Regions from separate parts of the Aestuariimicrobium sp. G57 genome, predicted to be linked through region 2. Evidence: predicted binding sites of a transcription regulator. Region 2 holds the regulator's gene; the other holds the start of a gene.

Region 1 (4,419 bases), 340 kb from region 2:
CGTAGTCGGACGACAGTCGGTCACGGACGAAATCGTGCGCCCAGCCACCGCCGTACTCGCGGGTCGACAGGTCGACCACCACATAGTCCGGCCGTACCTGCCTGCCCACGCCGTTGACGAGGTACGGCGGGTGCAATGCGGTCACGTGCTGCGTGCGGTTGCTGAGCTGGGCCACGAGCTTGGGGTCGGCCGCGACGTATGCGTTGTCGGGCACCATGCGGATGGCGGTACGGGCATCATGGGGGCGGTGGGACGCAGTCAGGACCACTCGCCAGGTGGCCGGCCCCAGCAGGATGCAGAGCACGCACCATGCTGCAATGAGCCGTCGCGCGGTCGACCGGTCGATCAGGGGGGCCATGGGGATGATCGCCGCGAATCCCAGCACCACTGACGGCAGCAGGTGGTAGTGGAATCCGGGGAACTGGTAACGAAAGTTGTCGGTCACCAGGTGTGACCCCCACCAGCTTGCGGCTGCCAGCACAAGAGGCGACCGGAGCGCGGAGAAACCGGACAGTGCAAGGAGTCCCACGGCTGTCCCGGTCGCGAGCCCTGGCCAGACCAGGTTGCGGACCAGCGCTGCCCCCACCTCGGACAGGTCGAGGGCACTGCCGTAGGTGTACTCAGATTCATTGTTGAAGTGGGGAATGACCACGCCCAGCACCACAGCTGCGTAGAACAGTGAGACGGCGGCCAGCACCGCTGCGTGCAGCCACTTTCGGCGGACGACCAGCGCCAACGCCAACCCGAGCGTGAGCACGAATGCGTTCTCTTTCACCAGCAGAATCAGGCACGCCCAGACCACCATGGCCCCGTAACGCTCGCGGACGAAGCACCGGCACGCCATGGCCACGAGGGGCGCGCCAAGGCTGACCTCGTGGAAGTCGTAGCTTGCTGCGGCCATGATTCCCGGGGACAGGCTCCACAGCAGGGGCAGCCATGCTGCCTTGTCGCCGTGGACATCTCGCCAGGTCTGCTGCAGGATGCCCGCGGCGACGGCCAGCGCAGCGGCTTGGGCCACCAGCAGGGTTGTCACGCCGGGGAACCCCAACACGAAGGGGACGAGCACCAGGATCATCGGGTGGAAATGGTCGCCGAAGACATGTGCACCCTTGAGCTCACTGACGGGGGCTCGTCCGTCCGCCATGGCGGTGACTGCTTGATGGAAGATGACGAGGTCGTAGGACGTGCCGAAGCGGTGGTAAAGGGTCAGCGAGACGGTGAGGTAGGTGCCGAAGGAGATTCCAGTGGCGAGGAGTACGTCCCGAGCTCGGTGCAGGGACGCGCGACGCTGGTTGCCGCCCCCCATCTCCAGCCGTCACGGCACCTCCACCTCGAGATCCAGGGCCACCGGGCAGTCGGTCGCTGCCCGAAGCCTATCCGCTCAGCGATTCAGCGACGGTGTGCAGGAACTCGGGCTGCGGCGAGGTTTCGCACGGTGATGGCAGGTGTTGGGCCCCCCGTGCCGAAAGGTATCGGCGTGCCCCCTCACCCCACCATCGACCTTGGCAGGAGGAGCCGTCGGTCTTTGGGAAAGTAGTTGTCCACAGATCTTGCGCGGGGGTTGTGTGGGGGTCCCGGGCTTGAGAGAATAGAACAACAGTTCGACACGAGGTGGTGTCGGATCGTGGTTCATTCCCTCGAGATGAAGGGGCGAGGTGGTCCGGATGGGATCCAACGCCGTAGTAGAAGACCGATTCAACCCCCCAAGACCAAGATCGAAACCGCGGTCGCCGATCGACCGGCGACCCTCCGAACAGCGGTTCGCGAAGACCGAGATCAGCGCTGAAGGGGCGCGGGCGAAGCTGGTCGCGTTGAATGATGCGTTCCTGGCCAAGTGCCGCGCGGAGGCTGAGGAGTTCCGGCTCTATGCCGAGTTCGCCGACCAATACCGGTTCGTCCCCGAGGAATCACCCGTGCTGGCGGGCACGGAACGGTTGGTGCAGTGGGGCGGGGACGGGACCCCGGGGGTGGCGGAGTTCTGCACCTTGGAGTTGGCGGCGGCGCTGCGGCAGTCGGAAGAAGCCGTCAGGCTCCACATCGCCCACGCGTTGGCGGTGCGGCACCGGCTGCCGAACACGTGGGCCGTGCTGATGGACGGCCGCCTGCGGGTCTGGCAGGCCACCGAACTCGCCAGCGCCATCTGGGAACTGTCCTATGAGCAGGCCGTCAGTCTCGACAGGGACCTGCCCCACTGGCTCAACAGCATGGCTTTCGGCCGCGTGCTCGAGTTCATCAAAGCGTGTGTGAAAGAGCTGCTGCACGACTCCAACCAGCCACCACCGGACGAGACCCTGGCGAGGCGCCGGGTCGACATCAACACCCGCAGCATCAACGGCTCCGGGGCCGGCGTCGCCGACGTATCCGCCACCATCGACACGGCGGATGCGATCTTCCTCGACGCCCAACTGAACCGGCTCGCCGAAATCCTCGCCCACGGCGGCAACCGCGAGTCCCAGCAGGTCCGCCGGGCCCAGGCGCTCGGCCTGCTCGCCACCCCAGCACGGGCCCTGCAACTGCTGCAAGCCGCCCTCACCGATGAGCTGCCCACCGAGGCCGACGGGTTCGACCCCGACTGCCCCGCACAGGGCCAGCGAGGGCACACCTGCGGCACCATCACCGTCGACCCCGACCAACTACTGCCCCGCACCGAACTGATCGTCCACCTCACCGACACCACCCTGCACACCGGCGAAGGGCTCGTGAAAGTCGAAAAAGCCGGGTCCTTACTGGCGGGGTGGGTGAAACACCTCACCCGGAACACCCGCATCAACGTCCGTCCCGTCCTGAACCCGGAAGAACTCGCACCCACCGACGCCTACCACGTGCCACCCCGGATGCGGGAATGGATCACCCTGCGCAACCCCCACGAAGCCTTCCCCTACTCCAAGAAACCCTCACGCGGGCTCGACCTCGACCACACCATCCCCTGGCGACCCACAATGTGCGGGGAGAAACCGTTGACCAGGCCCGACAACCTCGCCCCACTCTCCCGCAAAGTCCACCGCGCCAAAACCCACGGCGGCTGGAAGGTGTCCCAACCCTCACCCGGCACCTACCTCTGGAAATCACCACTCGGCTTCGGCTACCTCGTCACCCCCAGCCACACCTGGCTGATCGAAGACCCCACCGGACAGATCCTGCCCCGCCCAGAACCCGAGGAGGACTCCCTGGCCAGCTGAGCGATCCCGGTCAGGCCATCAGCTGGCGCTCCTGCGGCCCGATCGGCCGCGGCAGCGCCGACGTGCCCATCAGGAACTCATCGACCCCACGGGCAGCGGAGCGTCCCTCGGCAATCGCCCACACGATCAGCGACTGGCCACGCCCCGCGTCACCGCACGCGAACACGCCGGGCACGTTGGTGGCGTACGAGTCGTCACGGGCGATGTTGCCGCGGGCGTCCAGTTCGACGCCCAGCTGATCGACCACGGTGTCCGTCTCGGGGCCGGTGAAGCCCATGGCGAGCAGCACCAGGTCGGCGGGCAGCTCCTGCTCGGTGCCCGGCACCGGCACGAACTTGCCCTGGTCAAACGTGACCTCGCTGATGCGCAGTGCCTTGACGTTGCCCTGACCATCACCGATGAACTCGCTGGTCGAGGCGGCATACATCCGCGAGCCGCCCTCTTCATGGGCCGAGCTCACCCGCAGGATCATCGGGTAGGTCGGCCACGGCTGGGTCTCCGGGCGCTGCTCGGGCGGGGTCGGCATGATCTCGAGCTGGGTCACCGACGCCGCACCCTGGCGCAGCGAGGTGCCCAGGCAGTCGGCACCGGTGTCACCGCCACCGATGATGATGACGTGCTTGCCCTCGGCCGTGATCTGGTTCTCGACCTGCTCTCCGAGGGCGACGCGGTTGGCCTGGGGCAGGAACTCCATGGCCTGGTGGATGCCGTTCAGCTCGCGTCCCGGGGCCGGCAGGTCGCGGCCCTTGGTCGAGCCGATGGCCAGCACGACCGCGTCGAAGCGGTCGAGCAGCTGCTCGCCGGTGATGTCGGTGCCGATGTTGGTCGACGGCTTGAACACGGTGCCCTCGAGGTTCATCTGCTTGAGGCGCCGGTCGAGGACGGACTTCTCCATCTTGAACTCGGGAATGCCGTAGCGCAGCAGCCCACCGATGGCGTCGGCGCGCTCGTAGACGACCACGGTGTGGCCGGTACGGGTCAGCTGCTGGGCCGCGGCCAGCCCCGCGGGGCCCGAACCGATCACGGCAACGGTCTTCAGCGAGTGCCAGCCCGGGGTCTCGGGCTGCACGCGGCGGTCGTCCCAGGCCTTGTCGATGATCGAGACCTCGACGTTCTTGATGGTGACGGGGTCACCCACCAGGCCCACGACGCAGGCGGTCTCACAGGGCGCCGGGCACAGGCGTCCGGTGAACTCCGGGAAGTTGTTGGTCGCGTGCAGCCGGTCGGCCGCCTGCACCCA
Region 2 (4,419 bases):
CCGCTGCCCCTTCGGCAGCGAGTGCCTCGTCGAGTTGTCCCGCGAACGGGCCCGGGCGGCCGACCTCGTGGTGACCAACCATGCCCTGCTCGCCATAGATGCCATGCACGGCGGCACAGTGCTGCCCGAGCATGGGGCAGTGATCATTGACGAGGCCCACGACCTGGTCTCCCGGGTCACCGGTGCTGCCAGTGATGAGTTGAGCCCGCAGATCATCGAACGGGTGGCGCGGCGCGCACTCGGTTGGCTCACCGATGAGGCGGGCGTCGAACTGCTCGAGGCCGCCGAGGCGCTCGAGGACACCCTGGCGGCGGCTGAACTCGCCCGCATCACTGAGGATGGCCCGCTGGTGAGGGCATTTGCGCAGGTGCGTGACGCGGCGCGCAAGGCGACCAGTGAACTGACGGGCAAACAGGACCAGGGCCGGACCGTGCGCGGCGATGATGCCGAGAAGTCCCAGGCGGCAGCGGCCGTCAAGGAGATCTTCGACATCGCCGAACGGATGGCGGCGCTGAAGGGCACCGATGTGGTCTGGGTCTCTGAACGCGAGCGTGCTGGTCGATGGGCGCATGTGGCCCCCCTGTCGGTGGCGGGGCTCATGCGCGAGAAAGTGTTCGGCCAGACGCCCACGGTGCTGACGTCCGCGACGCTGACGGTGGGCGGCGAGTTCGAGAACGTCGCTGCGAGCGTGGGACTCAGTCGCAAGCAGCGGGTGGCCGACCCGGGTGTGGTGCTCGACGAGGAGGATGACGACGCGCCGTGGGCGTGGGCGGGCATCGATGTCGGTTCGCCGTTCGACTACCGCAAGCAGGGCATCCTGTATGTCGGTGCGGGGCTGCCGAACCCGCGTCGCGACGGGATGGCACCCGAACTGCTCGCAGAGATTGCGGAGCTCGTCTGGGCGGCGGGTGGTCGCACGCTCGGGCTGTTTGCCTCACAGCGAAATGCCACCGAAGCGGCCAAACATGTGCGTGCCCAACTGCCGAACATGACCATCCTGTGCCAGGGCGAGTCGCAGCTGAGCGACCTGACGAGCAGGTTCATCGCCGATCCCTCGGTGAGCCTGTTCGGCACGCTGTCGCTGTGGCAGGGGATCGACGTGCCCGGTGAGACGTGTGAACTCGTCATCATCGACAAGATCCCCTTTCCCCGCCCGGACGACCCGCTCATGCAGGCACGTCAGCAGGCCGTCACCGAGGCTGGCGGCAACGGCTTCATGTCGGTGGCTGCCGCCCATGCCGCGTTGCTGCTGGCCCAGGGCAGCGGGCGCCTCATCCGGCGCTCGACCGACCGTGGCGTCGTCGCGGTGCTCGACCCACGGCTGGTGACGGCCCGCTACGGCGGGTTCCTGCGCACGTCCCTGCCGGAATACTGGATGACCACCGATCGTGAGATGGCCGTGCAGGCGCTGCGTCGCCTGCAGCAGGCGCGCGACTGAGGCCGCGCGGCCCTCAGACCTTGCGCAGCACCGCGACGACCTTGCCCATGATCGAGGCGTAGTTGCCGTTGATGGGCTCGTAGTCCTTGTTGTGAGGCAGTAACCAGACCTGACCGTCTTTGCGCTTGAAGGTCTTCACCGTGGCCTCGTTGTCGAGCAGGGCCGCGACGATGTCCCCATTGACGGCAGTGTCCTGCTGGCGCACCACCACCCAGTCGCCGTCGCAGATGGCCGCGTCGATCATGGAATCACCCTTGACCTCGAGCATGAAGTGCACACCGTCGCCCACCAACTGGCGCGGCAGGGCGAACACGTCCTCGACCCGTTCTTCGGCGAGGATCGGCCCGCCGGCGGCGATTCGGCCGACCATGGGGACCGCCACACCGACTGGGTTCGCGTCGTTGACGCCGGTCTCGTCGACCTCTACCTCGGTGGGCTGCGTCTCGGCCTTTGCGGCGATCGGGTGGGGGCGGGGTGGCGCTGCGGTGAGGGCCAGGGACGGGGGGAGCTGCACCTCGAGCGCGCGGGGGCGTTTCGGGTCCCGACGCAGGAAGCCCTTGGTCTCAAGCGTTTTGAGCTGGTGCGAGACGCTGCTGGGGCTCGCGAGACCGACGGCCTCGCCCATCTCACGAATGCTCGGCGGGTAGCCGTGTGCGGCCACCGCATCGCGGATGACTTCGAGGATTCGGCGCTGTCGCGGCGTCAGGCCGTCGGCATCGGCCGGCCCATCGGGCAGGGAGGTGATGGTGCCGAGCTCTGCGGCGACCTCGGCATTGGTGGGTCGCCCCGGACCGCGGCGGGCGCGGCGAGGAGCCTGGGGGGCCGGGGCCTGAGCGCGTCGGGGGGATTCATCGGCAACCATGCACCCAGCTTACTGCCATCCATGACGTGATTCAAACACCTGTTCGAACTGGCGTGTCGCGGGCGACGCCGTGCCGACTTTGGGCTACGGGCGGCATGGGTGAGCGCGGCCGGGGACGTGCGCTGGAGATTTTGTCAGAGGCGGGTGATCAACTGTTCGTGCGTGGCGCTGGTGGTCGGCGAACGTGAGTCGAACGTTTGTTTGGAACAAGTGTTTGAATCGCGAGCCGTCAGCCGCTAGAGTCCATCTCGAACAGGTGTTCGAAGCTCGCAGCTGTTCCCCGAAGTTCCACACCCGTTGCGCAGGATGTGTGCACGGCCACCAGAGGAGAATCCACATGAGCGCTGTCACCCTCAACTCATCGGTCCGCGTCCAAGATGGACGTCGCCCGCGCGCGCGGGCCACCCGCCAACCGCTACCTGTGCAGCCTGTTGCACCGGCGCGGCAGCGTCGCGATGCGGGTCGGCCCCATGGGGCCGCATGCACTGTGTCTTCGGCGCTCGCCCCGGCACGGGGTGCGCGACGGTCGAGCAACCCCGGCCTGGGTGATCGGGCATTGCTGGCGATCATGGTGGCATTCGCGTTGGTCTTCGTGGTGGGCGTGGTGGTGGTCGTCCAGGGCTTGTGGACAGTCAGCGCACCCGATGGCGCTGCTGGCGATGACGTGGCTGTCGTTGCGTCGCGCTGAGCAGGCACTGAGCAGGCACAGCCGAATGTGAACAGGGCCCCAGCCGAATGGCTGGGGCCCTGTGCGCAAGGTGGCCCTCGAGGAGGTGGACCGTGCTCAGCTCATCACTGCTGGGCGACGTTGACCGGACCAGTCTGGCTGACGTCGATCACGTAGGTCTTCATGATCTTGTCGGCGATCGTCTGGCGCTTCGAATCCCACAGCGGGAAGAGCCAACCGATGAGGCAGATGAACGAGTCAACATAGTGCAGCAGGTAACGGATGAAGCTCTTGGCCAGACCGATCGGACGACCGTCCTCGCCGACCAACTGGGTCTTGGCGATCTTGCGGCCCCAGCTCTGGCCGGTGTGCTGGCTGACGAAGGCAAGGGCAAGGTACAGCAGCAGGCTGAAGATGATGTTCGGCCAGTTGTTGGTCTGGGTGACGCTCACCCCACCGCTGGTCGAGGTGACTTCGGGGGCGAAGATCAGGCTCAGGATGATGCCGGCGATGAAGCCGGGCAGCACGAAGTCGAGCAAGCCACCGAGGGCGCGCTTGCCCCAGTCTGCGAGCGGAATGCCCAGCATCGGATGCACCTTGGCGCCCGGAGCAGCCTGGACGCCATAGCCGGGTGTGGCACCGTAGCCGGGGGCTGCACCGTAGGGCTGCTGCGCGGCTCCCTGGTCCCAACCAGCGGCCTGCTGCTGGTTCCACTGGTCGGCGCCGGGATGCTGCTGGTTCCACTGGTCGGCGCCGGGCTGCTGCTGGCCCTGGTCCCAGGTGTTGCCGGCCGACTGCTGCGACTGGCCCCACTGGTCGGCGCCGGGCTGCTGCTGGCCCTGGTCCCAGGTGTTGCCGGCCGACTGCTGCGACTGGCCCCACTGGTCGGCGCCGGGCTGCTGCTGGTTCCACTGGTCGGCGGCGGGCTGCTGCTGGCCCTGGTCCCAGGTGTTGCCGGCCGACTGCTGCGACTGGCCCCACTGGTCGGGCTGCTGGCCCTGGTCGGCGCTGCCGCTCTGGTCCCACCCACTCTGGTTGTTGTCACCGTGAGGGGCGTTCGGATCGTTCCAATTGTTGCTCATCAGGTTCTCCATCAATTCCGGCGAGGCCGGATGGGCGTACTTGCCGGCCGGGTGTGGCCTCGTCACAATCTAGACCACCAGCCGGTCACACCAACGCGAATGGCCCAGACATTTGACGAACTGTCACACTGGAGAGGTGGGAGCGAAAAGCCAAGTCGCGTCGGCCGTGGGCCATGCCCATGCCGAGTTCTCTGCGCCCGACGCGCTGCGTCGTGTGGCCGGCGTTGCGCTGGTCGGCCTCGCGCTGGGGGGAACATACCGGCTCACTGGGCTCGGAGTTCCCTGCCCGCTGCTCGCGACAACAGGCCTGCTGTGCCCATTCTGTGGGGGTACCCGCATGGTGGCGTCTGCGATGCAGGGCGACCTGGCG

The links. The regulator LexA, encoded in region 2, represses DNA repair genes until DNA is damaged. The targets are predictions, from matches to a motif close to TCGAACANNTGTTCGA.
Region 1: a site for LexA is predicted at 1,750-1,765, ahead of ACQCX5_RS01985 (DUF222 domain-containing protein). Genes of this name have one in related genera too.

Annotation. Positions count from the first base shown of each region.
Region 1 is NZ_JBNINW010000001.1:424,040-428,458, forward strand. Features, by position in the region: gene ACQCX5_RS01980 (DUF2079 domain-containing protein) at 1-1,306, opposite strand, end outside; gene ACQCX5_RS01985 (DUF222 domain-containing protein) at 1,812-3,179, shown strand; gene ACQCX5_RS01990 (glutamate synthase subunit beta) at 3,190-4,419, opposite strand, start outside.
Region 2 is NZ_JBNINW010000001.1:81,140-85,558, forward strand. Features, by position in the region: gene ACQCX5_RS00390 (ATP-dependent DNA helicase) at 1-1,438, shown strand, start outside; gene lexA (transcriptional repressor LexA) at 1,452-2,300, opposite strand; gene ACQCX5_RS00400 (hypothetical protein) at 2,788-2,988, shown strand; gene ACQCX5_RS00405 (RDD family protein) at 3,093-4,049, opposite strand; gene ACQCX5_RS00410 (DUF2752 domain-containing protein) at 4,186-4,419, shown strand, end outside.